DNA from 2 places in the Priestia sp. D51 genome. Region 1 is predicted to be linked to the other one. Evidence: a T-box and tRNA genes for the amino acid it is inferred to sense, from the RefSeq annotation. Region 1 holds a T-box; the other holds one or more tRNA genes.
What was found. The T-box of region 1 lies ahead of tyrS (tyrosine--tRNA ligase). A T-box ahead of a tRNA ligase gene usually reads a tRNA of that ligase, here a tRNA-Tyr.
Positions count from the first base shown of each region.

Region 1 (20,074 bases):
CGAAATAATGTAGCAATCTTCCCTTTTTATGAATAAATGCAGAGAGAATATGGTAAAGTTAAAGAGTCTATAGGGAATAGAAGGTTTAATTGTTTATAAAATTGGGAAAGTAGTTATAACAAGAGAGATAAAAATAGGAGGTGCCTTGCACAGATGGTTATTATTCTTTATTTAAGCGCTGCTATTGTTGCCATTGCGATTTTTTACCTGGTGGTTTCCGTGTCAAAAACATTGAAATCCGTTCAGCACACATTAAATTCAGTGGCAGGTACTTTAGACGGTGTAGAAAAGCAAATGACAGGAATCACAGCTGAAACAACTGCACTTTTACATAAGACTAATCTGTTAGCTGAAGATATTCAGCGTAAATCCGAAGCGCTGAACACAGTCGTGGATTCTGTTAAAGGCGTAGGTGACTCAATCCAAGACCTAAATAAGTCGATTAAAAGCGTATCATCAAGCGTTTCAGAGAAAGTAGAAGAAAATAAAGAAACTGTTGCTCAAGTCGTTCAATGGAGCAATGTTGCATTAGACGTATGGGAACGTATAAAATTAAGAAAACAGAAAAAAATTGACGCGGAGCCTGTACCTGTTGAAGTAAAAGAAAAAGCGGTTCAACGCTCACGCTCATTTTCATAAGGATGAACTTTAAAGGAGGAGACGCATATGTCAAACAAACCAAATAAACCAAACAACACTTCAAATAAAGGCTTTTTAGTAGGAACAGTGATTGGAGGAGTTGTAGGAGCTGCAACGGCATTATTACTTGCTCCAAAATCAGGTAAAGAGTTCCGTTCGGATTTAAATGAGCAGGCAGCTTACGTTCGTTTAAAAACAGAGCAAGCGAAAAACAGCGCTGTTGAAAAAGGACAAGGGTTTGCTCAAACGGCTAAAGAAAAAACGGCTGGTTTATCACAAACATTATCTGAGCAATCTTCACAAGTAGTGGACAAAGTAAAAAACTTCCGTAAAGTAGATCCTGAACACGAAGCATTACCTCCAACGAGCTTAGAAGTGCTTGCTGATGAAGTGGAGTCTCAAAGCAACGAAGACGTTCAACAGAAGCTAACAGAAGCTCAAAAAGCATTAGATGAAGTGGAAAGCACAGTGCCACGACCATAATAAAGAATCAAAAGCGTTTACCCTATAGGGTGAACGCTTTTTTTGTATGTAATTTAGGTTGGGTAACGGCAAGTAAATGTTAGTTTCATCAGAGGGATTTTAATTTAACAAGTTCTTTTCTTTCTATGCTGAAAATAACTTCACCTTATAAATAAATTCATTAGCATTATACATAAAGCTGAGCACTCTTTTTGTATGGAAACGGTCAAACCATGTAAACTTAAGAGTAAGTACAGAAAGGGTGAAAAAAATGAAAAAGATTTCAACAGTTGAAGAGTTCGAACAAGTTATTAAGGAAAACCATCGCTTTTTATTTTTAAAGCACAGCACGACGTGTCCAATTAGTGCAGCTGGTCATGAGGCATTTTCAGCGTTTGCTTCTAGTCATGAAGACATTCCTTCTTATTATCTTCATGTGCAAGATTCACGAGACGTATCCAACTATATTGCTGAAACGTATGAAGTGAAGCATGAATCACCTCAAGCGCTTCTGTTTGAAGATGGAAAAGTGAAGTGGCACGCTTCTCACTGGAACATTAACGAAGAAGAATTAGCGAAAAATGTAGCTCATTAATTGAAAGAGGCTGGTACAAAAGCAGTTTAGGTGAAGGAAGATCCGAACGATTAATCGTTCGGTTTTTTTTGTAAGCTGATTGCGGTTTCATCCACTTTTTCGTACAATAGATGTAGTTTAGCACATAAAAGCAGAGAAGCCCCTTACATATATCCTCCATCACCTATCATCTTGTGTAGTAACCCTGCTAAACGGATTTTTTAAAATCAGTGAAAGGGTGGACGTACATGACGAATTCAGATCTTCAGCATTTGCGATCTCAAATTGACGAAGTAAATATGAAACTGTTAAAGCTTATTAATGAGCGAGGCGAGCTTGTTCAAGAAATAGGAAAATTAAAAGGAATGCAGTCAACCAAACGGTTTGACCCTGTTCGTGAACGAGCAATGCTTGATGCGATTTTAAGCAAGAATGAAGGACCGTTTCAAACATCTACGCTTCAACATATTTTCAAAGAGATTTTCAAAGCTCATTTAGAGCTTCAAGAAGATGATCATCGTAAAGCACTTCTTGTATCCCGTAAAAAGAAGCCGGAAAATACAATCGTTACGGTAAAAGGAGAAACAATTGGTGACGGACTTCAGCGTTTTGTAGCAGGACCTTGTTCCGTTGAAAGCTATGAGCAAGTAGCAGCCGTAGCAAAAGCCGTAAAGCAGCAGGGTGTGGGGATGCTTAGAGGCGGAGCCTACAAGCCAAGAACATCTCCTTATGATTTTCAAGGCCTTGGCTTAGAAGGACTGCAAATTTTAAAAAGAGTAGCTGACGAATATGATTTAGCCGTTATTAGTGAAATTGTCGACCCCGCTGATATTGAAACAGCTGTAGAATACGTAGATGTGATTCAAATTGGTGCTCGTAATATGCAAAATTTTGAGCTGTTAAAAGAAGCGGGTGCGGTGAAGAAGCCTGTCTTATTAAAGCGGGGCTTAGCCGCTACGATTGATGAGTTTATTAATGCTGCTGAATACATTGTATCAAAAGGAAATGATCAGCTGATTTTGTGTGAACGAGGAATTCGTACGTATGAGCGAGCAACGCGAAATACGCTGGATATTTCAGCCGTTCCCATTTTAAAACAAGAAACTCATTTACCTGTTTTAGTCGACGTCACGCATTCAACAGGAAGACGAGATTTGCTTGTTCCAACGGCTAAAGCGGCTCTTGCCATTGGTGCGGATGGAATTATGGCAGAAGTTCATCCAGATCCGGCGGTAGCACTTTCTGACTCAGCTCAGCAAATGGATATTCCGCAATTTACAGAATTTATGAAGCAGCTAAAACCTATATGTAACTTAAATTTATAAAAAAACGTAAAAAAGAAAAATTCGTATACTTTTATGACAAGTTTGAGGCACTTAATGGTTTCAAGCTTGTTTGCCTTTCGTTATAATAAAGATAAGCGAAATTATCACGTATTTTGAAAACAATCGATAACTTTTGTCAAAATAGGAAAGAATAAGTGCAAATCCAAAAAACAAGAATTTATGAAATTCTCGTGAAACTTGTCGGAAAAAGGCGGTAAATACGTTGCGGTGAAGCACATAGTATCGTATAGTAGTTACAGATATTCGCTATCATTCTGTGAGTGCATATGATATAAATTCGCGATTCACTTTTTTTATTTACTTACTATACACCGTCTTTTACATTGTTACATATAAACTGGTAAAATTGTCTTTGCACACGTAATAATAAGGGCATAACAGGAATGATTTAGATGCATACAGGGTATCTAAGCTGTATGTAAGAGTGAAGGAGCTAGAAATAGCCATTCTATAAAGGAAGATGGATTTATATACGTAAATACAAGAAATGAAATAAGGATAAAATAAACGAAATGTTTTTCGATAAGGAGTGTTTGTTGTGAACGTAACAATTTATGATGTAGCAAGGGAAGCAAGCGTGTCGATGGCAACGGTTTCTCGTGTGGTAAACGGAAATCCAAATGTAAAACCATCAACTAGAAAAAAAGTATTAGAAACAATTGAAAGACTAGGCTATCGTCCGAACGCAGTAGCGCGTGGATTAGCCAGTAAAAAAACAACGACAGTAGGAGTTATCATTCCTGATATTTCAAATATTTTCTATGCAGAGTTAGCGCGTGGAATCGAAGATATTGCAACAATGTACAAGTATAATATCATCTTAAGTAACTCCGACCAAAATCAAGATAAAGAACTTCATCTTTTAAATAACATGCTTGGTAAACAAGTAGACGGAATCATCTTCATGAGTGGGAATGTAACGGAAGAACACGTAGAAGAGTTAAAAAAATCACCGGTTCCAGTTGTACTTGCAGCATCAATCGAATCAACTAACCAAATCCCATCTGTAACTATTGATTATGAACAAGCAGCTTTTGATGCAGTGCAATCACTAATTGACAGCGGTCATAAAAATATTGCATTCGTTTCAGGTACGCTAGAAGAACCGATTAATCATGCGAAAAAAGTAAAAGGGTACAAGCGTGCTCTTACTGAAAGCGGATTGCCTGTACGCGATTCTTATATTGTAGAAGGAGACTACACGTACGATTCAGGTATTGAAGCAGTTGAAAAACTATTAGAAGAAGATGAAAAGCCAACTGCTATTTTCGTTGGAACGGATGAAATGGCATTAGGCGTTATTCACGGGGCACAAGATCGCGGGTTGAATGTACCAAACGATCTAGAAGTTATCGGTTTTGATAACACAAGACTTTCAACAATGGTTCGTCCTCAGTTAACATCTGTTGTACAGCCAATGTATGATATTGGTGCAGTAGCGATGCGTCTCTTAACGAAATACATGAACAAAGAAACGGTAGACAGCAGCATTGTACAGCTTCCTCACCGCATCGAGTTCAGACAATCAACAAAATAATACCTGTGAATGAATAAGAACGAATCCAAAGTTCAGACACGGGGAGATAGAATATGAAAAAAATTGATATGCTCACACCTATAGGGATACTAATTGGTATCTCTATGGTTGTGTTTGGGGTTATTTCAAGTGGAGGAATGAGCGGTTTTTTAGCTTTTATTGATGTGCCATCGATTTTAATTGTACTGGGAGGCGTTTTTGGTACGCTGTGCGTGAGCTTTCCGTTAAAACAATTAAAAAATATGGGAAGAGTAGGGAAACAAGCGTTTCAATCGAAAGAAATAAACGTAGAAGAAATTGTAGGAACATTTGTACATTTATCGGAAAAAGCGCGTCGAGAAGGGCTTCTATCGCTAGAAGCAGAGCTTGAACAAATCGATGATTCATTTGTGAAAAAAGGTATTTTGCTAGCCATTGATGGAGTAGAACCAGAAATGATTCGAGAGTTGCTTGAAGCTGAAATAGCTGCAGTAGAAGAAAGACATACGAGAGGTCGAAGTATGTTTGAAAAAGCAGGCGATTATGCCCCCGCTTGGGGAATGATTGGGACGCTCGTTGGGCTAGTGCTAATGCTTAAAAGCCTTAATACCCCTTCATCGCTTGGGCCTAACATGGCAATTGCTCTTTTAACGACTTTCTACGGGGCGCTGCTTTCAAACTTGTTTTTTCAGCCAATCGCAGCTAAATTAGCTGGTAAAACGGAGCATGAGCTTTTTGTTAAAGAAGTGATTATTGAAGGTGTCATCGGCTTGCAGGCGGGGCAAAATTCTCGCTTTGTGCAAGCAAAGCTAAAAGTATTTGCCCCTGTTGAAAAACGAAAGCTGGAAGAAAAGAGAGAACACGTTCGTGAAGCGTAGAAGAAAAAGGTATTCGGCACAGTCGCCAAAATGGATGGTAACATTTGCTGATTTGGTGACGTTAATATTAGTTTTTTTTATTTTACTATTTTCAATGTCTAGCGTTGATAATCAAAAGTTTCAGACCGTTGTCAATTCGCTTACAAGCGGTGGCTCATTAGCTTCTGTAGAAAAGAGCCAGCAGTCTCAAAAGCTGGATAACATTTTAGCGAAAGTGCAAAATTACCTGAAGGAAAATAAGCTTCAGAATGTTATTACTGCTAAGCGAGATGAACGCGGAGTTGTGCTTATTTTACAAGAACAGGTGCTGTTTGAAACAGGACAGGCAGACATTTTGAAGAAAGGTACCCCTTTCCTGGATGAATTAGGAAGGTTATTCAGTACTATTCCAAATGATATTAAAGTAGAAGGTCATACCGATAATCGACCTATTCACACCTATCGTTATCCATCTAATTGGGAACTATCGGCAGCGCGTGCCAGCGGCGTCATACGTTATTTAACGAACCACTTTTCTCTTTCTGCTAACCGCTTTGAAGCACTTGGATACGGAGATACAAAGCCGCTTGTTCCGAACACGTCTAATGACAATTTACAAAAAAATAGACGCGTCGAAATTATTATTTCAGATCCCGAAGCACAGTGAAAAAGGCCATACGTTTGTATAGCCTTTTTTTAAGAATGAGATGTATGAGAACGAATAGGATAAAGAGCGCGCTCAAGAGTTTGAGCGTTTTTTTCTGTTATTTCTGGTTTTCTTGGAATTGGCTGATAGATATTAGGTTCATCATCCCACTGCGTGCAAATGGGGTGAGGCGATACTTTTGTCCATTTTTCAAGCCATGATAGAGGAAGCATGCCTTCTGCCTTTCGTTCAATCATTTCAAGCCAAATGAATGACCAAGCCCGAGGAACAACCCGCCAAATATCATAACCTCCTCCGCCAACCGCAATCCATCTTCCCTGACAGTATTCATGGGCAATTTCATGAGCAATTTTAGGAATCTCACGGTATATTTTCGTGGTGCCGCATAAATGAGTGAGCGGATCGTAATAATGAGAATCGGCTCCATTTTGTGTCAAGATAACATCTGGTTTAAAAAAAGCAGCTACTTCTTTTAAAGAGGTCTTATAAACGTCGAGCCAAGACTCATCTTCCGTATAAGCATCAACAGGCACATTAAATGAATAACCATAGCCTTCACTGTGCCCGCGTTCGTTAACGTTTCCCGTGCCTGGAAACAAGTAGCGTCCCGTTTCATGAATGGAAAGAGTACAAACGGAAGGATCGTCATAAAATGTCCATTGCACGCCGTCACCATGGTGAGCATCTGTATCGACATAGAGGACGCGCGCGTTGTACTTTTGCTGCATATATTTGATGGCTACCGCGCTATCGTTATAAATACAGAAGCCGGAAGCTTTTCCTCGAAAGCCGTGGTGCAATCCTCCTCCTAAATTTAGAGCATGCTTAGCTTTTCCAGTCATTACATAATCTACAGCCGTAAGTGTACCCCCAACTAAAAACGCACTGGCTTCATGCATGTTGGGAAACATAGGTGTATCTTCTGTTCCAAGACCAAAATCTGCTGCTTTTTCAACAGAAAGCTCGCCGCTTCCTGCTAATTTTACCGCTTGAATATAGCTAGTATCATGGACAAGCTGAAGTTCTTCATCAGATGCCATCCGCGGTAATACAATATCTTGATTGCCTAAAGCGCCAAATTCCCGTAACAGTTCATATGTTAGTTGAACACGAAGCTGGTTAAACGGATGATTGTTGCTGAATTTGTACGAAAGAATATCATCTGAATAAATAAATACAGCATTACTAGTCATTACGTCATCTCCGGTAATTTAGGCCATAGCACCTCATAGCCGTTTTCTTTTAATGTATTTATACTAATCAATGGATTAATAGCTTGAATGCGAAGCACAAGGATTTTATATCGTTCATCTACATCAGGGTAGACAAGTACGCTTAAGATGTTTGTTCTCTTTGAACCAAAGAGGGATGTAACTTCAGCAAGCACGCCAGCCTTATTTTCTACTTTTATTTCAATTTGTGAACCTGGCTTATTAGTGCCGGTAAGCTGAATAAACGTATGTAGTAGATCTCTTTCGGTAACAACTCCTACTAACCGCTTGTTTTTTGTGACGGGAATACAACCGATTTGGTGTTCATAAAAAATGCTTGCAATTTCTTCAACAAAATCAAGAGGGTGAGCTGTAATGACTTCTGTTTTCATAATCATCCGCACGGGTTCGGATAGAAGAGCAGATGTATAAGTATTATCTAAAATAGATGGACTTGCATCTCTTACGTCTCGATCAGAAATGATGCCAACTACGTGATGGAGGTCATTAACGATAGGAATATGTCTAATCTTATGTGTATCTAAAAGTTTCATAGCTTCAGCAATCGTATGGTCGGGGGTTAAGGTAACGAGATCGGTTTTCATCATCTCTTCAACAATCATCAGACACAGCTCCTTTTCTTAAAGGTCAGCTCAATACATAAAGCGATTTCGAAAGCGCAGGCTATCAAATTCTTGTATGCTTTCTTGAGGGACTCTGCTCCCGATTCTTACCATCAAACAATTAGCAGGGTGGGAGCTAATCTCCGGATCATCTGTGGCAAACCACGTCAGTCCGCCTTTATTCATCATTTTCTCCATAATCTTGCGGTAATCCCACACATTTAGCCCTGTTCCTTTTAAATCCCAATGCCAGTAGTATTCTGTCGTAATGACAATATAATCTTCCATTGCATCATCCATCATAGATACGATAAGCAAGTTTTTGCCAACAGAGTAGCTGCGAAACGGGGCAGCTACCTCTATAGCTCCTAATTCGATTAAATTCTCCATATTTCCTTCCGACCATCGTTCTAGAGGATCGGGATATAAAAAGGTGACATAACCAATGATTGTATGATGATGACGAGCAATAATGATTCTACCTTCAGGCAAGTTGGCAATCTCGATCAATGCTTCTTTTTGCTGTTCAGGTGGACGAAAGGCCGTTAGTTGCTCATGAAAATCAAGTTGTTGCAAGGTTTGTGAGGAGACAGGTCCTTCAATAACAATTGCTCCAACCGCTGTTTTTAGTTCTTTCATATTGTATGTTTGGGAATGTTTCACATGAATCACCACCTTCAAGCAGTCTTATCTGTATTATAATACAAAAAAAACTCTACATTAAAGCGTTTTCAAAAAATTAAATAAAAGAAAAGGAGTTTTTTCAAAAACATAGAATAGGAAATTAAAAGAGATTCTTGTTAATTCGACACTTATATAACAAAGGTTGTCATATAACAAGGGAGACTATTATCCCAATTCCGACAAATAATTTTTATAAAATTGTGAAAAGTCTATTTTTGTTATATAATAGGTTTGTAAATTTTATACATAAGGGGGAGTTTGTGATGAAGGTGGAAGCGCTTCCTGTAATTGAAGGGGTATACAACTTACAGGACTACGATAAAACGTATCAAACCTTTGACTGGTCACAAGTGGAGAAGGAATTTTCATGGCATGAAACAGGTAAATTAAATGCAGCTTATGAAGCAATTGATAAGCACGCAAACTCTACGCGTAAAAATAAAGTTGCGCTTTATTATCGAGATGCGCAGCGCAATGAAAAATATACATTCAAAGAAATGAAAGAATGGTCAAACAAAGCCGCAAACGTGCTAAAACAAGCAGACGTAGAGAAGGGAGATCGTGTGTTTATCTTTATGCCTCGCTCTCCGGAACTTTATTTTGCATTGTTAGGCGCGGTGAAGCTTGGCGCTATTGTTGGGCCTTTGTTTGAAGCATTCATGGAAGGTGCAGTAAAAGATCGTTTGCAAGACAGTGATGCAAAAGTGTTAATTACAACGCCTGAACTGCTGAGCCGCGTTCCGGTGAAGGATTTGCCAGCTTTAAAACACATTCTCCTTGTAGGGGAAAATGTAGCAGAAGAAGGCATTCAACTAGATTTTCTGAAGCGATTAGAAGCGGCGAATAAAGAGGTGGAGATTGAGTGGGTAGATAGAACAGATGGTATGCTGCTTCATTATACATCAGGTTCAACTGGAAAACCAAAAGGGGTGCTTCACGTTCATAATGCAATGCTTCAGCATTATCAAACTGCTAAGTGGGTGCTCGACTTAAAAGATGACGATGTGTATTGGTGTACAGCAGATCCGGGTTGGGTAACGGGAACTTCCTACGGAATTTTTGGTCCTTGGCTTGCTGGAGCAACAAATGTGATTGTAGGAGGACGCTTTAGTCCAGATGCATGGTATCAAGCACTTGAAGATTTTGGCGTAACGGTTTGGTACAGTGCGCCTACAGCATTTCGTATGCTAATGGGTGCTGGAGATGACTTAGTTAAACGCTATGATTTAAGCAGCCTCAGACATGTATTAAGCGTGGGAGAACCATTAAATCCTGAAGTGGTACGCTGGGGAATGAAGGTTTTCCAAAAACGTATTCATGACACGTGGTGGATGACTGAAACTGGAGGTCAGACGATTTGTAATTACCCGTCTATGAAAATTAAACCAGGATCTATGGGAAAACCTATTCCGGGTGTACAAGCAGCAATCGTTGACGATCAAGGACAAGAGCTTCCACCTTATCGAATGGGTAACTTAGCAATTAAAAAAGGCTGGCCATCTATGATGCATGCAATTTGGAACAACAAGGAAAAGTATGAGTCATACTTTATGCCAGGCGACTGGTACGTATCAGGTGATTCCGCGTATATGGATGAAGACGGTTATTTTTGGTTCCAAGGCCGAATTGATGACGTTATTATGACCGCAGGAGAACGAGTTGGTCCATTTGAAGTAGAAAGTAAGCTTGTTGAACACCCTGCTGTAGCAGAAGCGGGTGTCATTGGTAAGCCTGATCCTGTGCGTGGGGAAATTATTAAAGCGTTTATCGCACTTAGAGATGGGTATGAATCTTCAGATGAACTGATTGAAGATATTCGTCAATTTGTGAAAAAAGGGTTAGCTGCTCATGCAGCTCCACGTGAAATCGAGTTTAAAGATAAGCTACCTAAAACACGAAGCGGTAAAATTATGCGTCGCGTTTTAAAAGCGTGGGAATTAGATTTGCCAACGGGCGATTTGTCGACGATGGAAGACTAAGGAGTAAACGTTTCAATCTTTGTATGGAAAATAAGTGATTTTTATAAAGTTCAAACAGCCAGCTGTTTGAACTTTTTTTTGGACTTGAATTTTAAAATGAAATCATTCATAATTGTGGGGTGTAAACTTTTAAATAAAATAAACTGCAGTGATAGGAAGAAGTAATACTTGTCTCCCTGTTTAAGAGAGCTGATGGTTGCTGAAAATCAGTACATAGACAAATATGAAATACGTCCTTGAGCATCTTTTGTGAACTTACAGTAGCAAAAGACGGGTAGACCGTTACATCATTTAAGTGGGAAATAATTTATTTCCAAATAGGGTGGTACCGCGATATTTTCGTCCCTTCTTTTTTAAGAAGGGGCGTTTTTTATGTTGTTCAACAAATTGTAACGAGCAATTAGATAAAGGAGAGAATATAACATGGATATTTTACAAGATCTTGAGTTTCGAGGGCTCATTAATCAACAAACGGATGAAAAAGGTTTAAATGAACTTTTGAGTAAAGAGTCTGTTCGTTTGTACTGTGGATTCGATCCAACAGCCGACAGCCTTCACATCGGCCACATGCTTCCTGTTTTAATTTTGCGTCGCTTTCAACAAGCTGGACACCAACCGATTGCATTAGTTGGTGGAGGTACGGGTCTTATTGGAGATCCAAGCGGTAAAAAAGCAGAGCGTACGTTAAATGAAAAAGAAACGGTTGCTATGTTTAGTGAGCGTATTAAAGGTCAGCTTTCACGCTTCTTAGATTTTGAAGAAGGTGAAAATGCAGCGGTTATTGCGAATAACTATGACTGGATTGGCACGTTAGATGTTATTACATTCCTACGAGATATCGGTAAAAACTTTGGTATTAACTACATGATGGCAAAGGATTCTGTTCAATCTCGTATCGAATCAGGCATCTCATTTACGGAATTCAGCTACATGATTTTACAATCATATGATTTCTTGAACTTATACCAAACGTATAACTGTAAGCTTCAAATTGGCGGCAGCGACCAATGGGGAAATATTACAGCTGGCTTAGAATTAATTCGTAAATCAGAAGAAGATGCAAAAGCATTTGGATTAACAGTTCCGCTTGTAACAAAAGCAGACGGCACGAAGTTCGGTAAAACAGAAGGCGGAGCAATTTGGTTAGACGCTGAAAAAACAAGTCCGTATGAATTCTACCAGTTCTGGATTAATACAGATGATCGTGATGTTATAAAATATTTAAAATACTTTACATTCTTATCACATGAAGAAATTAATGAATTAGCAGCATCTGCAAAAGAAGCGCCTGAAAAACGCGAAGCACAAAAAGCACTAGCAGCGGCGATGACTACGCTTGTACACGGTGAAGAAGCTCTTGAGCAAGCCATTCGTATTTCGCAAGCTTTATTTAACGGAAGTATTTCAGAGTTAACAGCAGAAGAAATTAAGCAAGGATTCAAGGATGTTCCTTCTTACACGCATACAGGTGAAGATATTGGTTTAATCGATTTACTTGTAGAAAGTAAAATCTCTCCTTCTAAACGTCAAGCGCGTGAAGATATTTCAAACGGTGCGATTTACTTAAACGGTGAGCGTGAGCAAGATTTGCAAAAAACAGTAGGAGCAGAAGACCGTATTGAAGGTCAATTTACAGTAATTCGTCGAGGCAAGAAAAAATATACGCTTATTCAATACGCATAAAAAAAGGCCGAAAGGCCTTTTTTTGTATAAAGACAGTAAAAAAGCCGCTCCATAGGGAACGGCTTTTTACTATTAACGAGAGTAGAACTCTACGATTAGTGCTTCGTTGATTTCAGCAGATAATTCAGAACGCTCAGGTAAGCGAGTGAATGTACCTTCTAATTTCTCAGCGTCTACTGTTAAGTAGTCTGGTACGAAGTTGTTAACTTCAAGCGCTTCTTTCACGATTGAAAGGTTGCGAGATTTTTCGCGAACACCGATCACTTGACCAGGTTGTACACGGTAAGATGGGATGTCAACGCGTTTACCGTCAACTAAAACGTGACCGTGGTTAACTAATTGACGAGCTTGACGACGAGTGCGTGCAAGACCCATACGGTATACTAAGTTATCAAGACGAGCTTCTAAAAGAATCATGAAGTTCTCACCGTGCTTACCAGTTAATTTACCAGCAGCAACGAATAAGTTACGGAATTGACGCTCAGTTACACCATACATGTGGCGTAATTTTTGCTTTTCTTGTAATTGTAAACCGTACTCAGAAATTTTCTTACGTTGACCTGGGCCGTGTGGACCTGGAGCGTAAGGGCGTTTTTCTAATTCTTTACCTGTACCACTTAGAGAAAGACCTAAGCGACGAGAGATTTTCCAACTTGGACCTGTATAACGAGCCATGATGACTCCTCCTTGTTTGTGTTTTTATTTTATGCAAAACAAAAACAGACACATTCTAGCGATATGCTCATTTTGTTTTCATGTACCATCGCTCTAGCAGCAGAGAGTTACACGATACACCATCTTTTTAAAAGAATTGCTACTTCTGTAAAACAACCTTTTAATGAGGAACAAAATGAAAAAACATAAAGAAGATTGTATAAGCTGCAATATTTCACACAACGAGTATTATAGGTGTTTCCTCGTATAAAGTCAAGGAAGATTGAAGATTAAAAGATTGTAAAAGAAAGGATATATTCATTTGAAGTATGAAAAGAGAAGAAAGAACGTAAGAAAACGGTGGTGATGGCTAATCAAACGTTTGTTTAATAAGCAAAAACCGCTGATTTGCAGCGGTTTTTTTGCTTATTCATATTTAAAGAAAAGAAGTGAGTTCTTTGACGAATTCTTCAAGATACTGTTGATCGATTTCATCAAAGCGATTTTTGATTGGACTGTCAATATCAAGAACACCTAAAAGCTGACCGTCTTTTACAATTGGTACAACGATTTCAGATTGAGAAGCGGCATCACATGCAATGTGGCCAGGGAAGGCGTGAACATCTTCAATTCGCTCTGTTTTTTGATTTTGAGCTGCTGTACCGCATACGCCTTTTCCAAGTGGAATACGAACGCAAGCCGGCAGTCCCTGGAAAGGTCCAAGCACTAACTCCCCGTCTTCCATTAAATAAAAACCTACCCAGTTTACTTCATTTAAAAATTGATTTAGCAAAGCTGAAGCATTTGCTAGATTAGCAATCGTATTGCTTTCTCCTTCTAATAAGGCGCGTAATTGCTTAATTACTAATTCATAATCCTTTTGTTTTGAGCCGCTGTAGTTTTCGACATTAAACAATGTATTCTCCTCCATTCAACATAAGATTTAATGAATTTTTATCAGGAAACGTCAGTTTTAACGCTACTTTGTCGATAAAAGATTACAGGAACTAAAAAGCCTATCACGAATTATGTAGAGAGGCTACTAAAATCCTTTTTAAATACTGTAACGATTTCTACACAATTTTGCAATCATATGTGTTTTGTAAAAATAAATCGAAATGAGGTGTAGATAGATGGCTGTACAGTCAAAAACGAAAGAGAAAATTATTGATGCGGCCGTTTCTCTTTTTAACGTAAAAGGTTTTGATGGTACGTCGGTGCGCGAGATTGCAGGAAAAGCGAAAGTGAACGTAGCGAATATTTCATATTATTTTCATAGCAAAGAAGGATTGCTTGAAAGTTTAGTGATTTCTTATTTTGAAGGTTATATTGGGGTGTTGGAGCAAGCATTTCAAGAAATGAAAAAGCTGTCTTCAACAGAAAGTATGATCGTAATGATTCGAGCTATCTTACATTACCAGCACGAAAATAGGCATATTGCCCGGCTCGTATATAGAGAAATCTCTCTTGACACGATTTTAATTCGAGAAGTTATGACTACGTATTTAACCAAGGAAAAATACTACTTAAAAACAATCCTTGAAAGAGGGATGAAAGAAAAGGAGTTTCGAAAGCTGCACGTTTCCTTTACAATCATTGAGCTTAAGGGCATGCTGTCTATGCCTTATCTTCATCCTCAGTACCTAAGTGAAGTTCTTCATATATTGCCTCACGAACCGTATTTTGTTCAGCAATATGCGATTGAGCTTGAGCGATGGGTGCACACAACGGTATGTTTGCCATATGAACGGACAAACAAACTTCGCGTTCAATTATCTTAAATGAAGCTCTCTATAGCCTTGGCCTAAATCCTTCGCACAGTGGGCGTCTGACCCATATACGAGAGGGATTTTTTTCTGTTGGGCTGCCTTTACGACAAAGGGAGCTGGATACGCTTCCTTGCACAAAGGTTTAAACAACCCTGCACCATTATAATCCAACGCCAGATCTTTCATTTTTATTTCATCGAGTATTGATAAAATAATAGGGGAAAGTGTGTCTTCATATGGAAAGCGAGTTTGAAATTTATGTACGAGTGTCATATGACCAATGCGCTTGGGCTTATAAACGCCTAAATTGGCCTGTACAGAGCGTAATACCGTGTTGTAATACTTATCATATACTTTGCTTACGCTGCCAAACTTCTGTACAATATGTGCAAATACGTCAGCGCTAAAATCCAGGCAGTCATATCCTTCTTCATGTTTTAAGAAATGGACAGAAAGGATGCTGTCATCGAGACAAGGACCATACTCGTTTAAGAAATCTGTTGTTTCTTGTTCAAATCCTTCAATAAAGTCAACTTCCAATCCGACATTGATACGAATATCGCGCTCAAATTCTTTTTTAACTTGCTGTACGTTTTGAATGTAGCGATCAAGTTTGTCAGGATCCATTCCGCTGTCGCGATCAGGCGTCGGATCACTGAAGCTTTTTGGTAATGGAGCATGCTCTGTAAACGAAATCTCGCCAAAGTTCAGGGAAATCGCCTGTTCAACATATTGTTGCAATGAATCAGGTGAACCGTGTGGGCAAAATGGAGTATGAATATGTTTGTCAACTTTCATAAAAAATGCCTCCTTTTTTCTTCTTTTTCCATTGTAACGACACAAAGTGACTCCATGCCAATATTTTGTATAAAAAAATTTAATTTTTTGCTCAAAAGTTGGACTTTACATGGTATCATAAAAACATTGACGCAAAAAAATTTAAAGGATTAAATTCACCCTTTTTATAAATAAGAAACTTGTCATGTAGAACGCACTGTAAGGGGGCTTAGTATGGAATTCATTATAGCACTAATCATACTTATTATCGGATTAGTTGTGTACGGAATGTTTTCACGTAAAAAGATTTATCAAGAAATTGATCGCCTGGAAACGATCAAAGTCGAATTAGCAAATACGCCAGTTGCAGAGGAAATTTCAAAAGTAAAAGAATTGAACATGACAGGTCAAACTGAAGAGCTATTTGAACGTTGGCGTGAGCAGTGGGATGAAATTATATCAACTAATCTCCCGAAAATTGATAAAGAACTGTTTGAAACGGAAGAAGCAGCAGATAAATACCGGTTTAAAAAAGCGAAGCAGTTATCTATACATATTGATCAAGCCTTAGAACAAACCAAGATAGATATTGAAAACATACTTACTGAACTTCAAAATTTAATTGGTAGCGAACAAGATAATCGATATGATATTGAGGAATTAAATCAGCTTCACCGCCACGTGAAGAAAAAATTGCTCGCACATCGGTATTCCTATGGAAATGCTGAAAAAACGTTAGAATACGCAATTAATACATCTAAAGAGCAGTTTAAAAAATACGAGGAAGAGACGATTAACGGAAACTATCTTCAAGCACGTGAGATTGTTCTTCAATTAAAAACTGATTTAACAGCTATTGATTCGTATTTAGAACAAATTCCAAAAGTGTTAGTTGAGTGTCAGACCACTCTTCCTGTTCAGTTCAATGAACTGCTTGACGGGTTCCGCGAAATGAGTGAGCAGGGATATGTGTTAGATCATCTGCAAGTAGAAGAAACGGTAGAGCTTTTAAAACAAGAAACTGCTGAAATTATTGCAGATATTGAAGAATTATATGTGGAAGAAGCGATTACAAAACTAGATGATGTGAACGAACGCTTAGAGCAGTTATATGACTCACTTGAGCATGAGGTTTTCTCCTATCATAAAATGAACCGTGAATCTCATACGGTATCTAACTTCCTTCGTATGCTTCAAGAACGAAACCGTGAACTTCGTGAAGAAACGCTATTTGTACAGCAGAGCTATCATTTTAAAGAGCGCGATTTAGACGTATATTATAAAATGGACCGCGAACTAAAACGATTGACTAACTTGTACTATAATATTTCGGACAAGGTGGCGGAGCACAATTTAGCCTACAGTGTGATCCAAGAAGAACTCGAAGACGTTTCCAAACAGCTTAACCAATTAAAAGAATCTCAGGAATCCTATAGCGATATGCTACAAGCTCTTCGCAAAGATGAGCTCTCGGCTAAGGACAAAATAGAAGAACTGAAATCTCAGTTGATTGAAGCAAGACGCCTTATTCAAAAAAGCAACCTTCCCGGTGTTCCTGAAGAATACAAAGTGCAGCTTGAAAAAACGGTTCATATCTTAAATGAAGTAACCGCTAAGCTGAAAGAAAAACCGCTTAATATTCAAGCTGTTCAATCTTTACTTGAAGATGCTGTTGGTTTTGTTCAGGATACATTTGATGAAACAGAGGCAATGTTAGAAGAGGCGCGACTCGTTGAAAGAGTGATTCAATACGGTAACCGTTATAGAAGTACTCATCACTCGATTGCACAGTCTTTAGAAGAAGCAGAAGAAGCGTTTCGTCATTACGAATACAAAGAAGCATTAAAACAGGCATCTGCAGCTATTGAGCAAGTAGATCCTGGTGCGCTGGATCGTATACAGCGTATTGTATCTTCACAGAGTTAAAAAGCTCGTGTCCAAAGGACACGAGCTTTTTTATGACGCTTTTCTTTGTATACTATCTGTGTGATGTGTACCTCTTGCAATACTAATAATATAGCCTATGAAGGCAGCAGCAACTGTTGGAATAAGCCAGCCAAGGCCTTGGCTATAAAGCGGCAAATAGTTTTTGAAAAAATTGTCTATGCTTGTTAGGATAATTCCTGCTGCTTTTAACCCGTCAAAAATGCTCAGAATCGAGCTAATGATTACGGCTGTCACATATACTTCTCGACCAAACGAAATGGCTCTTTCAATTAATGATAAAGCAATTAGCGTAATGGCAATAGGGTATACAAAGGTCAAAATAGGTATGGAAATAGAAATTAATTGAGTAAGCCCTACATTTGAAATAACAGCACTAAACAGCATTAAAATGACAACAAATGTTTTATATGACATGCTTGGCACCAGCTGCGTGAAAAATCGTGCGCAAGCAGAAGTTAATCCGATGGCTGTCGTTAGACAAGCAAATGTAATAGCGAGTCCTAAAATAATGGTGCCAAACGAACCGAATAATGTTGTAGCTACAGCTGTTAAAATAGCTCCTCCATTTTCTTTCATACCAATTGCTTCTACGCTTGAAGCGCCGACATACGCGAGAGAAAGATAAACGATAGCTAACCCAGCAGCAGCAATCAACCCGGCTTTGATACATACCGAAGCAAGTGTTCGTTCGTCCGTTACGCCTTTTTCCTTAATACTGTTGATAACAACGATGCCAAATACGAGAGCTGCAATTGTATCCATTGTCAAATATCCATCAATAAAGCCGCCCGTAAATGGAGAGGCTATATATTTGGCGTGAGGTTCTTGAAAAGAACCCATAGGTGTCATTAAACTTTTGATAGCTAAAAGAGCTAATACTGCGAGCAGTAAAGGAGTTAGAATTTTTCCTATGCGATCAACAATTTTAGTTGGATTCAATGATAAATAAAGTGTTAGGCCAAAGAAAATAACGGTATAGACCATTAAAGGAATCTTGCTTGCAACCGCATTTTCTGATAAAAATGGGGTCACACCGATTTCAAACGCTACCGTATCCGTTCTGGGTATACCAAAAAAAGGGCCAATTGCTAAGTAAAGCAATATAGTAAAAGAAATCCCGAAAATAGGGTGAACTTTTTTAGCTACTTCGGTAAAGTTTCCATTACTTTTAGAAACAGCGATTATCCCCATAAGCGGAAGTCCTACACCTGTAATGAGAAAACCGATAATGGAACTCCAAGTGTGTGTTCCGGCTTGCTGTCCGAGCAAAGGAGGGAAAATCATATTTCCCGCTCCGAAAAAGAGAGCAAACAGCATAAGACCGATGGCAAGTATTTCTTTGTTAGTGAGTGCTTTGGTTTTCATAATGCCTCCTAGTGTTTCTTATGTTGATGATTAAATTTTCTGATTTTTTAAAAACTAAAAGTACGTGATACATACTACCACATTTATGGAATCATATATAGGGTTTTTTGAAAAAATCTAAATAGTTTATTAATAATAAAAGGAACGCCTAATTTAAAAAAATACCAAGGTGTGGTATGATAATACGTTGTTCCGAAAAAATGAAGAAGGGGGCGCGCATCCTTGATTTATTTAGATAATAGCGCTACAACAAAACCCTATAATGAAGTCATACAATCTTTTACCAAAGTAGCTACAACTTATTATGGCAATCCATCGTCCCTCCATCAATTTGGCGTACAGGCGGAGAATTTGTTGAGCCGTTCACGTGAGCAAGTAGCAGAATTGCTGCACGTATCGTCAAATGAAATTATCTTTACATCAGGAGGAACAGAAGGGAATAATTTGGCTATTAAAGGCGTAGCGATGCAATATAAAAGCCGAGGTCAGCATATCATTACGACAAATATTGAACATGATTCCGTTCATGAACCATTTAAGCAGTTAGAAGCACTAGGATTTAACGTTACGTATGTTCCGGTAGATTCAAGTGGATTTGTGTCACCTGCGGCTATTGAATCAGCTATTACGGATGAAACCATTTTAGTATCTGTTATGCATGTAAATAATGAAATTGGCACCATTCAGCCAATTGAAGAAATTGGACAGATGCTCACGAACTATTCGAAGGTGCTTTTTCATGTCGATCATGTGCAGGGGGTTGGAAAAGTTCCGCTTTCTTTAGCAAATCATAAAATTGATTTATGCACATTATCAGGACACAAAATTCACGGCTTAAAAGGAACGGGAATTTTATATAAACGAAATGGAGTTCAGCTTCATCCGTTGCTTAGCGGAGGCTCTCAGGAAATGCAGCATCGATCAGGCACGGAAAATGTTCCGGGAATCGTAGCATTTGCTAAAGCACTTCGTTTAACACTTGAACATGCAGCTCAGAATCAGCAAAAAATGCAGAAAATAAAAGCAGAACTGATGGACAAACTTTCTGCTCACGAAAGAATCACGATTAATACGCCGAATGAGCATTCAGCTCCCCATATTATAAATTTTACAGCGCAAGGTATTAAAGGTGAGGTTTTTGTTCACGCTCTTGAAGAAAAAGGAGTGTTTGTATCAACTACATCTGCCTGCTCATCAAAACGAAAAAAGCCAAGTAAAACGCTTTTAGCTATCGGTAAAAATTACGAAGAAGCCGATCAGTCCATTCGTTTGAGCTTGTCAGGATTAAATGACTATAATGAAGTAACGCCCATTATAAATG
Region 1 covers NZ_JBLTIR010000001.1:81,310-101,383, forward strand. Annotated here, with positions in the region: gene ACNHOZ_RS00500 (DUF948 domain-containing protein) at 154-639, shown strand; gene ACNHOZ_RS00505 (YtxH domain-containing protein) at 667-1,122, shown strand; gene ytxJ (bacillithiol system redox-active protein YtxJ) at 1,373-1,696, shown strand; gene ACNHOZ_RS00515 (bifunctional 3-deoxy-7-phosphoheptulonate synthase/chorismate mutase) at 1,924-3,000, shown strand; gene ccpA (catabolite control protein A) at 3,560-4,558, shown strand; gene motP (flagellar motor protein MotP) at 4,612-5,415, shown strand; gene motS (flagellar motor protein MotS) at 5,405-6,061, shown strand; gene ACNHOZ_RS00535 (acetoin utilization protein AcuC) at 6,091-7,254, opposite strand; gene ACNHOZ_RS00540 (acetoin utilization AcuB family protein) at 7,254-7,895, opposite strand; gene ACNHOZ_RS00545 (hypothetical protein) at 7,926-8,558, opposite strand; gene acsA (acetate--CoA ligase) at 8,843-10,558, shown strand; T-box leader at 10,698-10,908, shown strand; gene tyrS (tyrosine--tRNA ligase) at 10,982-12,241, shown strand; gene rpsD (30S ribosomal protein S4) at 12,314-12,916, opposite strand; gene ACNHOZ_RS00565 (GAF domain-containing protein) at 13,332-13,811, opposite strand; gene refZ (forespore capture DNA-binding protein RefZ) at 14,029-14,676, shown strand; gene hisJ (histidinol-phosphatase HisJ) at 14,668-15,462, opposite strand; gene ezrA (septation ring formation regulator EzrA) at 15,676-17,367, shown strand; gene brnQ (branched-chain amino acid transport system II carrier protein) at 17,398-18,753, opposite strand; gene ACNHOZ_RS00590 (cysteine desulfurase family protein) at 18,976-20,074, shown strand, end outside.

Region 2 (12,112 bases), on a different contig from region 1:
TTCTTCCGTAAGACGCTGCATTAAGTGTTTCTATCAACAAGATGCAAAAAGGACTTCGTAAAGAAGTCCTTTCATCTTTTTTTGAAACGTGCTTTCAGCATGTTCTTAATCCAATATAGTATTTTAATAATAACCCAGCCTATAAATGTACCTAGCGTATTCAAAAAGATATCATCAATATCAAATACTCGTTCCGTTAGCTTGTACTGTAAAATTTCAATCAGAAAACTGATTAAGAAACCCGTCGTAAAGACTTGAATAAAACCGTCAAACCACTTCATAAACAACGGAATAAACATTCCAAGCGGCGCAAACATCACGATATTTCCCAGTATATTTGTCAGAGTGAGCATTATATTACCGCTGTCCCACATCAGACGGATTGTACTAAATAAATCCAAGTTCATTGCTTTTCCGTAAACATGTTCGTTTTCCCGTATGAGCGTAGCGTAAATGACCACTGCCGTATACGCAATAAATAGAGTGAACATGACTTTTTTAACAATTGACCTGATGCTTACATTCACTTCAACATCACCTTCTTTGACTCCCAAAACCATTTATTATTATCTATATGTACCCGTCCACTGCTTTCATTCGTAGTGAATGCATTTATATGCTTTTTTATCCTATCACATCAATAAATAAATACAATTCCCTTTATACAATTTTATTAAACTTGATTCTTTATAAATAAAAACCCTCATTATTTTATGCTACTCATTTCATTAATTTCTACATATATAAATAATAAGAAGCAGCGAGTAACACTTCGCTGCTTCTTATTTAATCTGGATAATAAGGATTCAAATGGATTAATACTTCCTGAATATTATCATGCTTTTTCATAAGTGTAGCTTTGATTTCTCGTCCTAAATCATGACCTTCCTTAATTGTTTTAAAGTGGTCAATTGAAATACGTACATCCACTAATATGTAATGGCCATGTTCTCTTGCTCGAACGCGATCAATCCGCTTCACATCTTCAAATTCATAAATACTTTCTTCAAGTTCTTTCAGTAGCTCTTCATCAATATTGCCTTCCATTAAGATTTGAAAAGACTCTCCCATCATTTGTCTGGCAATGTTAAAAATTAAATAAGCAACAAAGATACTTGCTATTTTATCTCCGTATAACAGCAGTTGAACATCCATTTTATCACCAATAATGGATAATAAAACACCAATTGCCGCTGCAATAGAAGCAACAATATCTGCTTTATGATCAAATGCAATTGCCTCAATTGCCTTACTGTGGTGCTGCTTGGCTACGTTTAAAGAATAACGGTACAATAATACCTTTGCTATGTATGAAATAACAGCAATCCACATGGCTAAAATATTTGGAGATTCAACCGGATGGAATAAACCAACGACTCCTTCAAATACCACATAAAATGATACAAGCAATAAAATAATTCCTACAATTCCTGAGACAATTACTTCTGCTTTTCCATGCCCGTATGGATGATCATCATCTGCTGGCTTATTTGCTACTCGTATAACCAACAAGACAATAATAGAGGCAAATACGTCCGCTGCAGAGTGAATACCATCAGCAAATACGGCATCACTATTTCCAATCCATCCTACTATTACTTTTCCTAGCGTAAGGGCAATATTGCTCCATACGCTAATCCATGCTACTTTTTTCGCAATGGACTCCCTTATACTATTATTCATTTGCACACCTCGACTTACTTCTTGAAAAATCAGCTTTTTTATCTTATCACTGTTCATTCAAGTGGGTCTAGAGCAACCTATTTTCATTTAGCTATATATGTTTCAGCACCGCAAAATTACTGATAATCCACAACATATCTTTCTTATTTCTCTGCCAACTTCTTATGATCAGTTGCCATTGGAGGTTCTTCCATCCACCCTTGCTCAATCATAATTCGAATTCCATCTTTTCCGTACTTCCCTATACGCCCAATTAGCTGAGAAAATTCTACTGCTACATCCGAACGGAAGGCCATAGACAAACCAGCACCGCAGTTATCAATAGCGATCGTCACCGCTGTAGAAGTATGATACATCATCAGCTTATCTGAAAACGGTGAAATCGGTGAGTTGGTTACATATGCATCAAGCAGCCTCGGACTTGGTAAATCAGCTTCAGACAGTAACTCGGTGAAGTGCTTGATTTGCTTACTTGCAAGCTTGACTCCATCAAAAAAATAAGAGCGTAATTTTTGTGTGGTAGCTACTTGACTAAAGGCCAGCATCAGCGTTTTACCTAATACATTTGTATTAACAATTTCTTGAATGGCGGTAACCTCTAAAGAAGTTAAAGGATGCATTTGAGAGAAAAATGGTGATATAAATGTTTTTTCGTCCACAAAATTCACTTTTACAGGATAAGGAATAACCGGAGGTCTCATCAGCATGCTTTTTCTTAAAATAACGTGGTTAGAATTCTCTAAAAGAATGTCGCTTTCTTTTACACATCGAGATAGGTGGTCATAAATATCTTGCCTTCTCACTGCGCTTAGCGCTCTGGCATATTTCTTCATACCTCCAATGGCCATTTCGTTTACATAAATAGCCATAAAAATATCATCGAATAAAGCAGGAACTCCTTTGTTCACATCTTGTTCCCCAAACCCTACTGGAATTGGAATTTTTTCTGAACTGAATAATTCCGTCAATTCGTCTACATGAGTTTGTGAAAACTGATGTGCTTTTTTTAAAAGTTCCTTAATCTCTGGATCTTTTACAACAGATAGAAAATATCCAAGAACGCATACATACAGCGTATCGCCTAAATATTGCGCCCATAAGTAACCTAACTCGGCTGCATTCAACCGCTGATTTTGTTGATGTTTTTGCATTTCACTCTTTATATTTTCGTTCATTCACTTATTCTCCTTTTGGATAAGGTCGTACTTTTACTATCTCCAAAGAAGCGCTGAATAAACCGCATAAAAAAGACCTAGATAACAAGTCTAGGCCTTTTAGGTTATGCATATTTTTGGTCTTCGGTCTCTTTTCTAAAAAAGCTTTTCATCGCATGAAAAACGTCTGATTTTTGTTTTAAAATAAAGTGTCTAAAGCTTTCGTCTTGAATGTTTTTGTACGCAGACATTAAAGTGGAATGTCGATTGTACTGATTCACTTCCCCATACCCAAACATATTTGACACTTTCATTAATTCATTTACTAACTTTACACACCTTGCGTTATCTGAAGTTAAGTTATCACCATCTGAAAAATGAAACGGGTAAATATTATAACGGCTCGGATCATACTTTTGGTTAATTAATTCAAGCGCTTTTCGGTAAGCAGATGAGCAGATGGTTCCTCCACTTTCTCCTTTGGAGAAGAAGTCTTCTTCTGACACTACTTTTGCCTCTGTATGATGCGCAATAAATTCAATTTCCACCGTTTCGTATTTCGTACGTAAAAAGCGTGTCATCCAAAAGAAAAAGCTTCGTGCCATATATTTTTCCCATATGCCCATCGAACCGCTCGTATCCATCATAGCTAAAACGACTGCTTTCGATTCTGGCTTTATAACTTCATTCCACGTTTTAAATTTTAAATCCTCCGGATAAATAGGATGAAAAGCAGGCTTTCCTGTCATTGCGTTTCGCTTATAAGCGCTCATCATCGTTCGTTTTTTATCAATATTCCCCATCAAACCTGTACGTCGTATATCATTAAATTCAATGTGTTCCACAACAATTTGATCAGATTCTTTTCGCTGAAGATTAGGCAGTTCTAATTGAGCAAATAAAGCCTCTTGAAGTTCCATGAGGGACACTTCCGCTTCAAAGTAGTCTTCTCCAGCCTGGTCACCTGCTCCTTGACCTTTTCCTGCTCCTTTTTGACCATCTCCAGCAGATCCGTCACGTGCTACTACATCCCCAACTTTACTGTCTCCATCACCTTGACCCACATGTTTGTTTTTATCATAATTGTACCGAATTCGATATTCATCCAATGATTTGATCGGGATTTTAACAACTTCTCTTCCATTGGACATCACGATATTTTCTTCTGTAATTAAGTCCGGTAAATTATTTTTAATGGCTTCTTTAATTTTTTCTTGATGTCTTTTTTGATCATCGTGGCCTTTACGATGGAGGGACCAGTCTTCTTTTGAGACAGCAAAACTTTTATCTACTTCTTTTCCCACGCTATTCCCCTCCTTATTTAAAAAACACCTGCACGTTTTTACTCGGCATGCATAAGCTATACCGAAAGTTTCTGACAAATACCTTTAGTTCAAAGGTTGGTTACTCTTATCCTATGCGCAAGAATGGTATACTTGCTAACTAATTCTTTTACTGTTAACTATTCATTTTATAGTGTCTAGTGTCATGTATATGTTTATGACTTATCATATGATGGTTAAGTGCAATGCGTACTACACAATAGCCTAATTATGCAGAGTTTATTTTAAGAGATAAGAAAAACATGGCACAGATCGGAAGTGCCATGTTTTCTTGTTAGTACTGAGTTATCGATTTAACAAACTTCCTACATAGCGCAGCAGTTCATTAGCAGATACTGAATTGTATCCATGCTCATCAATCAATCGAGCCACTACTTCATTTACTTTCTTCAGCTGCTGCTCATCTGGTGTTTTAGTGGACGTTGTAATTTTCACTACGTCTTTTAAATCTGCAAACAGTTTTTTCTGAATCGCTTCACGTAAGCGTTCATGAGAATTATAGTCAAATCGTTTTCCTTTACGTGCATAAGCGGAAATACGAATTAAGATTTCTTCGCGGAATGCTTTTTTCGCATTTTCTGAAATACCAATTTGTTCTTCAATTGAACGCATTAATTTATCATCTGGATTTAACTCTTCTCCTGTTAGCGGATCACGAAGCTTATTTTTGTTGCAGTATGCTTCGACATTATCTAAATAATTATCCATTAATGTTTTAGCAGACTCTTCATAAGAATAAACGAACGCTTTTTGTACTTCTTTTTTAGCAATTTCATCATATTCTTTACGCGCCAGAGAAATATAATTCAGGTAACGCTCTCGGTCCTCAGCAGAAATAGACGCATGCTGTGCTAATCCTTCCTTCAATGAACGCAGTACATCTAATGCATTGATTGATTTAATATCTTTTCGAATGATGGTAGACGAAATGCGGTTAATGACATAACGTGGATCAATACCGCTCATTCCTTCATCCGTATATTCTTTTTGTAACTCTTCTACGTCTGCATCGTTATAGCCTTCTACAGATTGACCGTCGTATAAGCGCATTTTCTTTAACAAATCGATATCGCCTTTTTTAGGCTCTTTTAATCTTGTTAACGTAGTAAAAATAGACGCAATACGTAGCGTATGAGGGGCAATATGAACATCTGATACGTCACTTTCACGAATCATTTTGTCATAAATTTTTTCCTCATCACTCACTTTTAAGTTATATGGAACAGGCATTACAATAATTCGTGAATGCAAAGCTTCATTTTTCTTATTGGAAATAAACGAGCGATACTCTGTTTCATTTGTATGAGCTACAATTAATTCATCTGCACTAATTAAAGCAAATCTTCCTGCTTTAAAGTTTCCTTCTTGGGTTAAAGAGAGTAAATGCCATAAAAATTTCTCGTCACATTTTAACATCTCCTGGAACTCCATCATTCCCCGGTTTGCTTTATTAAGCTCTCCGTCAAAGCGGTAAGCGCGCGGATCTGACTCAGATCCATACTCTGCAATTGTTGAAAAGTCAATGCTTCCTGTTAGGTCAGCAATGTCTTGAGATTTCGGATCAGAAGGACTGAACGTTCCAATTCCAGTTCGTTTGTCCTCTGAGAAGAAAATGCGTTCGATGATGACGTCTTCAATTCTGCCGCCATACTCTTCCTCTAATCGCATTGTATTTAAAGGAGATAAGTTTCCTTCAATTCGGATACCATACTCTTCAAAGAAGTCTTTACGTAAATGATGTGGAATTAAATGCAGCGGATCTTCATGCATTGGGCATCCTTTAATAGCGTAAACAGCTCCTCGATCAGTAAGCGAATAAGCTTCAAGCCCTCTTTTTAACATGGTCACTAGCGTCGATTTACCACCACTTACTGGACCCATTAAAAGTAAAATACGTTTACGAACATCTAAACGCTTTGCAGCTGGGTGAAAATATTCTTCCACCAAGCGTTCTAGCGAATCTTCAAGTCCAAACATTTGTCCACTGAAAAATTTATAATGTCTTTTACCATTTACCTCTTCAATTCCTGCATCCTTTATCATGTTGTATACTCTAGAGTGTGCAGGCTGAGCAATTAAAGGCTCATCTTTAATCAGCTTTAGGTACTCTTCAAATGTCCCTTCCCACTTAAGACGATTCTCTTCTTCGCGGTATCTTTCAACTTTCTTTAATATATCCATTAAAGGACCTCCCCTACTAGTTATGGTGCTAGTGAACAAGATTAATACAATCTATGCAGCAAAATGTTTGAACATGCTTTTTAAATTGTAAAATTCAGAAATTTGTCCTTGCTAGGCATTCACAGTGAAGTATTTATTAGCTATAATAAAAGAGTAAGAAGGAACGGTTAAATTTTATTAGAGAACTTACGTCTCTAGAAGAGTTATTTTGTCATTATTATCATCATGAGATATGGGAAGTCGGTTTTAACTGCAGTAGCTGTATAATCCTTTTAATTAGATTGAGGAGGAAAATCAATGCGCTTACTTTTAGTATTAGGAGTAACAATTGCTTTTTTAGCATCCATCTTCAGAGCGGGATACAATGATAAACCGGGCGTTAAAAAATAACCACTACATATCATCGTCGACATAAATAAAAAAGCGAGGTTCAAATTTTATTGAACCTCGCTTTTATTTAAGATAAACCAGCGTAATTTTGTTGACGCAGCGCTTCATAGATTAAAATAGCTGCTGTATTAGATAAATTTAAAGAACGAACATTTTCTGTCATCGGTAAACGAAGACATCTTTCCATGTTCTCTTCAATAATGTGCTTTGGCAGACCCTTTGTTTCTCTCCCAAATACGAAGAAATGATCCTGCTCTAAGTCACTATAATCAAATGTTGTATGTGGCTGTTGACCAAATTTTGTGATGAAGTAAAAGCCTGCTTCAGGATACTTTTCAAATACTTCTTCTAATGAATCATGATACACCACATTTACAAATTCCCAGTAATCCAATCCAGCTCGCTTTAACATTTTATCATCTGTTGAAAAGCCTAACGGCCGAACTAAATGCAGCGTCGTATTTGTTGCTGCACATGTTCGCGCAATATTTCCTGTATTTGCTGGAATTTCTGGTTGAAATAACACTACGTGTACTCCCACAAATTTTCACCTCTGCTAACAAATCTATTCATCATTATACCACTAACTTGCTAAAACGAAAGACTTACCGATCAACGATATGGAAAAAATCATACTTAATCTTTGGCGTGTAAGCCGTTGAATCTTCATAAGCCCAATATCTCATTCGACTATTATACGTGTTCGCATTCACAAGAGGCATACCATGACCGTCTTTTGCTACAACAATCGTCGTATGATTCCATCTTCCATCTCCTTCAAAATCGTAGCAGATAACGTCTCCCGGGACAAGTTCGCTTGCTGAAGATTTCCTCACAGCCCGAAGTCCTGATTTGGAGTTACTTAAATAGCTGTGCATGGAATGAGCAACGGCCCAGCTATAGCTCCAGGCGTTCCCTCTCATCCACCATCCGTTTGCTTTTTTAGGATACCCCCGCATCGGCGCCTTTCCTGCATGCAAACACTGTGAGATATAGTTGGTGCAGTTTACCTCAAACTGCTTATAACTTTCATTAGGTTTATCCCAATGCTTTTCTGCATACTGAACAGCTGCAAGACGATCATAATAAGAGGCTCTTTCTTCGTCTTCCTCTACTTCTTCTACATCCATTTCAACCTCATCTTCAGAAAAATCCTTTACCAGTAGCTCATCTTGAATAAGTGTATCTTTATAAAAAAGAGCTAAACGATCTTCAATTTCTTCTTCTATATAGAAAAAATCGTTTTGTTTTAAAAATGCCTGAATGTGCACCTTATATAATACTCTTGTTTCTTCCTGATCCGTATGAGCAGATTGAATAGAACCTTTCATATTACATTTTAAAACATCAACTTCTCTTTTTTTTACAAGAGACCGCTTTAGCTCACACTGCTGTTCAATGAAAGGCTTAAAGTCTTCATGAAGCTCACCTTTTACATAGCTGTCCGCACGCGCTTTAATTAAAGTATATAATACATTCCTTTTTGTTAGCATAATGTCACCACTTTTCTAAGCGTTTATTATACGCTATGACTCATTAGCTAACTTTATCAATAAAAATACGGTTTAGATCTCTTGAAGCATCTCTATACCTTTTGACATTTCTTCAATTACTTCTTGGTCCTTTTCTTTTTCTCTTAAGTTCATAAGTGTATCTAATGCTTCTTTATCACCAATTTTGCCTAACGCCCATGCCGCCGTTCCTCTAATGACAGGGCGAACGTCATTTTTAATTAACTCAATTAAATCTGGAACAGCGGTTTGATCTTTAAAATGGGCAAGTGCAATAATGGCATTACGCTGAATTGGCTTTTTCCCTCTCCATGACCCTGAAACATGTCCAAATTTCTCTTTGAACTCACGATTACTCATCGTTAAAAGCGGTTTTAATTTAGGCTTCGCAAGTTCTGGGTCAGGCTCCATCTCAGGGTGAAAATGAAAGTCTTTGCCTTTATTTTCAGGACATACAGTTTGACATGTATCACAGCCATATAAACGATTGCCTAATTTACTTCGAAATTCTTCAGCTAAAAATCCTTTTGTTTGGGTTAAAAAGGCAATACATCGCTGCGAATTCAGCTGACCGCCTGTTACAAGCGCACCGGTAGGGCACACATCTACGCACTTATTACAAGTACCACAGCCGTCTTCTATCGGTTTATCAGGAGGAAACGGGATATCTGTAATCATTTCCCCTAAATACACGTAGGAACCGAATTCAGGTGTGATAATGGCACAGTTCTTACCGCTCCAGCCAATACCAGCTCTTTCTGCTACAGCTCGGTCCGACAGCTCGCCTGTATCTACCATCGATTGAAGGATAGCTGCAGGTACTTTTTCTTTTATGAAAGCTTCAAGCTTTTGAAGCCTATCACGTAAAACCGTATGATAATCTTGTCCCCAAGAAGCACGGCAAAAGATCCCTCGGCGATCTTCCTTTGTGCTCTTTGGTGCATCCTTTAATTTAGAAGGATACGCAAGTGCAATTGAAATAATGGATCTAGCTTTTGGAACAACTAATGTGGGATCTACTCTTTTTTCAATATCAGGTTCCTCAAAGCCTGAAGCATAACCTAACTCTTGCTGTGCTAACAATCGATTCTTTAACTCATCAAACATAGAAGCACTCGCAAATCCAATCTTATCGATTCCAATCTCTTTGCTGTATGAAATAATTTCTTCCTTCAACTGATACGCATTCATAGTGAGTAATAGCCTCCTTTCTAAGAAATTCTATATATTCATGCATTGAACTGTTTTCTCACTCAATGAAATGATAGGATGGTATCTATAAACGAACAAATACTAATTATAATAGAAAGGATCAAAAAAATGAACTTTACATTATCACCCGCTATTAAACAGCTTTGCCCTTCTTTTAAAATGGGAATCATTCAGTATAAAAATATTGAAGTTGGCGATTCTCCTCAAATGCTAAAAGGACGTCTGCGCCTTTTTCAAGAATCCATTTATTTTGACCTTGAGTCAAAAAAAGTAACAGAATTTGAAGGTGTTAGCGAGTGGAGAAAGCTTTTCAAAACGTTTGGAACGGACCCAAGTAAATACCGTCCTTCTATAGAAGCTTTAATTCGACGGATAGGAAAACAAACGTATCTTCCTTCTATCAATTCTGCTGTGGACATTAATAACTTTTTTTCATTGCAATATGAAGTACCAATTGGAATTTATGATTCTTCTAATATAGAGGGCCACGTTGAATTTACTATCGGTAAAAAAGAAGAGTCTTACGAAGCTCTAAATGAACGTAACATTTCTTTAGAAAATAAAATCATTTCAAAAGATGCCCTAGGAGCTTTCGGAAGCCCTTATGTCGATTCTAACCGAGCGTACGTAACTGAAAAGACAACACAAGCTGTACAGTTCATCTATTTAAAACCTTCACTTTCAGAAGAACAGGCTTATAAACTAACTAAATCCTTAAGTGACATGTTCATTCAAATTCACGGCGGCGAAGCAACCTATCAAGTCATTAACTGGTGTACGTAAATATAGCGTCTATCTTTTCAAGATAGACGCTATATTTACGCTAAAAATAAAAAACGCAACATCTCAGCTTTGAAAGCGAGACACTGCGTTGTGATAACAATATGTATGGAGCGGGTGATGAGAATCGAACTCACGACATCAGCTTGGAAGGCTGAGGTTTTACCACTAAACTACACCCGCAAATATTATCAAAATTTGTCGACCAATAAGTAAAAATAAAAACAGGAATCATCCTGTCAAGTAAAGCTAAAGTACCGATGGTCGGGGTCGAACCGACACTCCCGAAGGAACACGATTTTGAGTCGTGCGCGTCTGCCAATTCCGCCACATCGGCAAAATAAAAAAGGCAAGTTAAAATTATAAATGGTGCCGAGGGCCGGACTTGAACCGGCACGGTAGTCACCTACCGCAGGATTTTAAGTCCTGTGTGTCTGCCAATTCCACCACCCCGGCAGCTTGTAAATAAATGGAGGCGGCAACCGGATTTGAACCGGTGATAAAGGTTTTGCAGACCTCTGCCTTACCACTTGGCTATGCCGCCATTTACTCAAGACTAAATAACTTTATTAAAATTAAATTGGAGCGGAAGACGAGGTTCGAACTCGCGACCCCCACCTTGGCAAGGTGGTGTTCTACCACTGAACTACTTCCGCAAATATGGCTGGGCTAGCTGGATTCGAACCAACGCATGACGGAATCAAAATCCGTTGCCTTACCGCTTGGCGATAGCCCAATATTGGAATATGCATATCGTTTATAAATGGGGCGACTGATGGGAATCGAACCCACGAATGCCGGAACCACAATCCGGTGCGTTAACCACTTCGCCACAATCGCCACGTATATATGCAATATTAATTTTATAATTGGCAGGGGCAGTAGGAATCGAACCCACACTGACGGTTTTGGAGACCGTAGTTCTACCTTTAAACTATGCCCCTGTAAATGGTGGAGGGGGGCAGATTCGAACTGCCGAACCCGAAGGAGCGGATTTACAGTCCGCCGCGTTTAGCCACTTCGCTACCCCTCCACAATAACTGTGGTGCCGGCAAGAGGACTTGAACCCCCAACCTACTGATTACAAGTCAGTTGCTCTACCAGTTGAGCTACACCGGCATTTTAAAAACAAATGTTTTTAAAATGGTGGCTCGGGACGGAATCGAACCGCCGACACAAGGATTTTCAGTCCTTTGCTCTACCAACTGAGCTACCGAGCCTTATTAAATTTAAAATGGCGGTCCCGACGGGAATCGAACCCGCGATCTCCTGCGTGACAGGCAGGCATGTTAACCGCTACACCACGGGACCACTTGGTTGCGGGGACAGGATTTGAACCTGCGACCTTCGGGTTATGAGCCCGACGAGCTACCGAACTGCTCCACCCCGCGATGATAATATATGGTGGAGGATGACGGGATCGAACCGCCGACCCCCTGCTTGTAAGGCAGGTGCTCTCCCAGCTGAGCTAATCCTCCACTATTATGTAGATAAAAATAAATGGTGACCCGTACGGGATTCGAACCCGTGTTACCGCCGTGAAAGGGCGGTGTCTTAACCGCTTGACCAACGGGCCACTGTGCTAATTAAATAAAAATGGCGGAGAGCAAGGGATTTGAACCCTTGAGACAGCGTTAACCGCCTACACGATTTCCAATCGTGCTCCTTCGGCCACTCGGACAGCTCTCCAAATGGCTCCACAGGTAGGACTCGAACCTACGACCGATCGGTTAACAGCCGATAGCTCTACCACTGAGCTACTGTGGAATAATAACAGCCTGGCAACGTCCTACTCTCACAGGGACAAAGTCCCAACTACCATTGGCGCTAAAGAGCTTAACTTCCGTGTTCGGTATGG
Region 2 covers NZ_JBLTIR010000019.1:24,859-36,970, forward strand. Annotated here, with positions in the region: gene ACNHOZ_RS27945 (VanZ family protein) at 72-527, opposite strand; gene ACNHOZ_RS27950 (cation diffusion facilitator family transporter) at 787-1,683, opposite strand; gene ACNHOZ_RS27955 (DUF3231 family protein) at 1,827-2,858, opposite strand; gene yhbH (sporulation protein YhbH) at 2,963-4,141, opposite strand; gene ACNHOZ_RS27965 (PrkA family serine protein kinase) at 4,466-6,361, opposite strand; gene trmL (tRNA (uridine(34)/cytosine(34)/5-carboxymethylaminomethyluridine(34)-2'-O)-methyltransferase TrmL) at 6,819-7,292, opposite strand; gene ACNHOZ_RS27975 (amidase domain-containing protein) at 7,357-8,244, opposite strand; gene queG (tRNA epoxyqueuosine(34) reductase QueG) at 8,317-9,453, opposite strand; gene ACNHOZ_RS27985 (B3/B4 domain-containing protein) at 9,583-10,257, shown strand; tRNA gene ACNHOZ_RS27990 (tRNA-Gly) at 10,364-10,437, opposite strand; tRNA gene ACNHOZ_RS27995 (tRNA-Leu) at 10,510-10,591, opposite strand; tRNA gene ACNHOZ_RS28000 (tRNA-Leu) at 10,622-10,710, opposite strand; tRNA gene ACNHOZ_RS28005 (tRNA-Cys) at 10,725-10,798, opposite strand; tRNA gene ACNHOZ_RS28010 (tRNA-Gly) at 10,836-10,910, opposite strand; tRNA gene ACNHOZ_RS28015 (tRNA-Gln) at 10,916-10,990, opposite strand; tRNA gene ACNHOZ_RS28020 (tRNA-His) at 11,019-11,094, opposite strand; tRNA gene ACNHOZ_RS28025 (tRNA-Trp) at 11,125-11,198, opposite strand; tRNA gene ACNHOZ_RS28030 (tRNA-Tyr) at 11,204-11,287, opposite strand; tRNA gene ACNHOZ_RS28035 (tRNA-Thr) at 11,298-11,373, opposite strand; tRNA gene ACNHOZ_RS28040 (tRNA-Phe) at 11,399-11,474, opposite strand; tRNA gene ACNHOZ_RS28045 (tRNA-Asp) at 11,490-11,565, opposite strand; tRNA gene ACNHOZ_RS28050 (tRNA-Met) at 11,569-11,645, opposite strand; tRNA gene ACNHOZ_RS28055 (tRNA-Val) at 11,657-11,732, opposite strand; tRNA gene ACNHOZ_RS28060 (tRNA-Glu) at 11,756-11,830, opposite strand; tRNA gene ACNHOZ_RS28065 (tRNA-Ser) at 11,852-11,943, opposite strand; tRNA gene ACNHOZ_RS28070 (tRNA-Asn) at 11,947-12,021, opposite strand; rRNA gene rrf (5S ribosomal RNA) at 12,031-12,112, opposite strand, start outside.
Region 2: it has a tRNA-Tyr gene. The T-box ahead of tyrS (tyrosine--tRNA ligase) is inferred to sense a tRNA for this amino acid. The anticodon was not compared.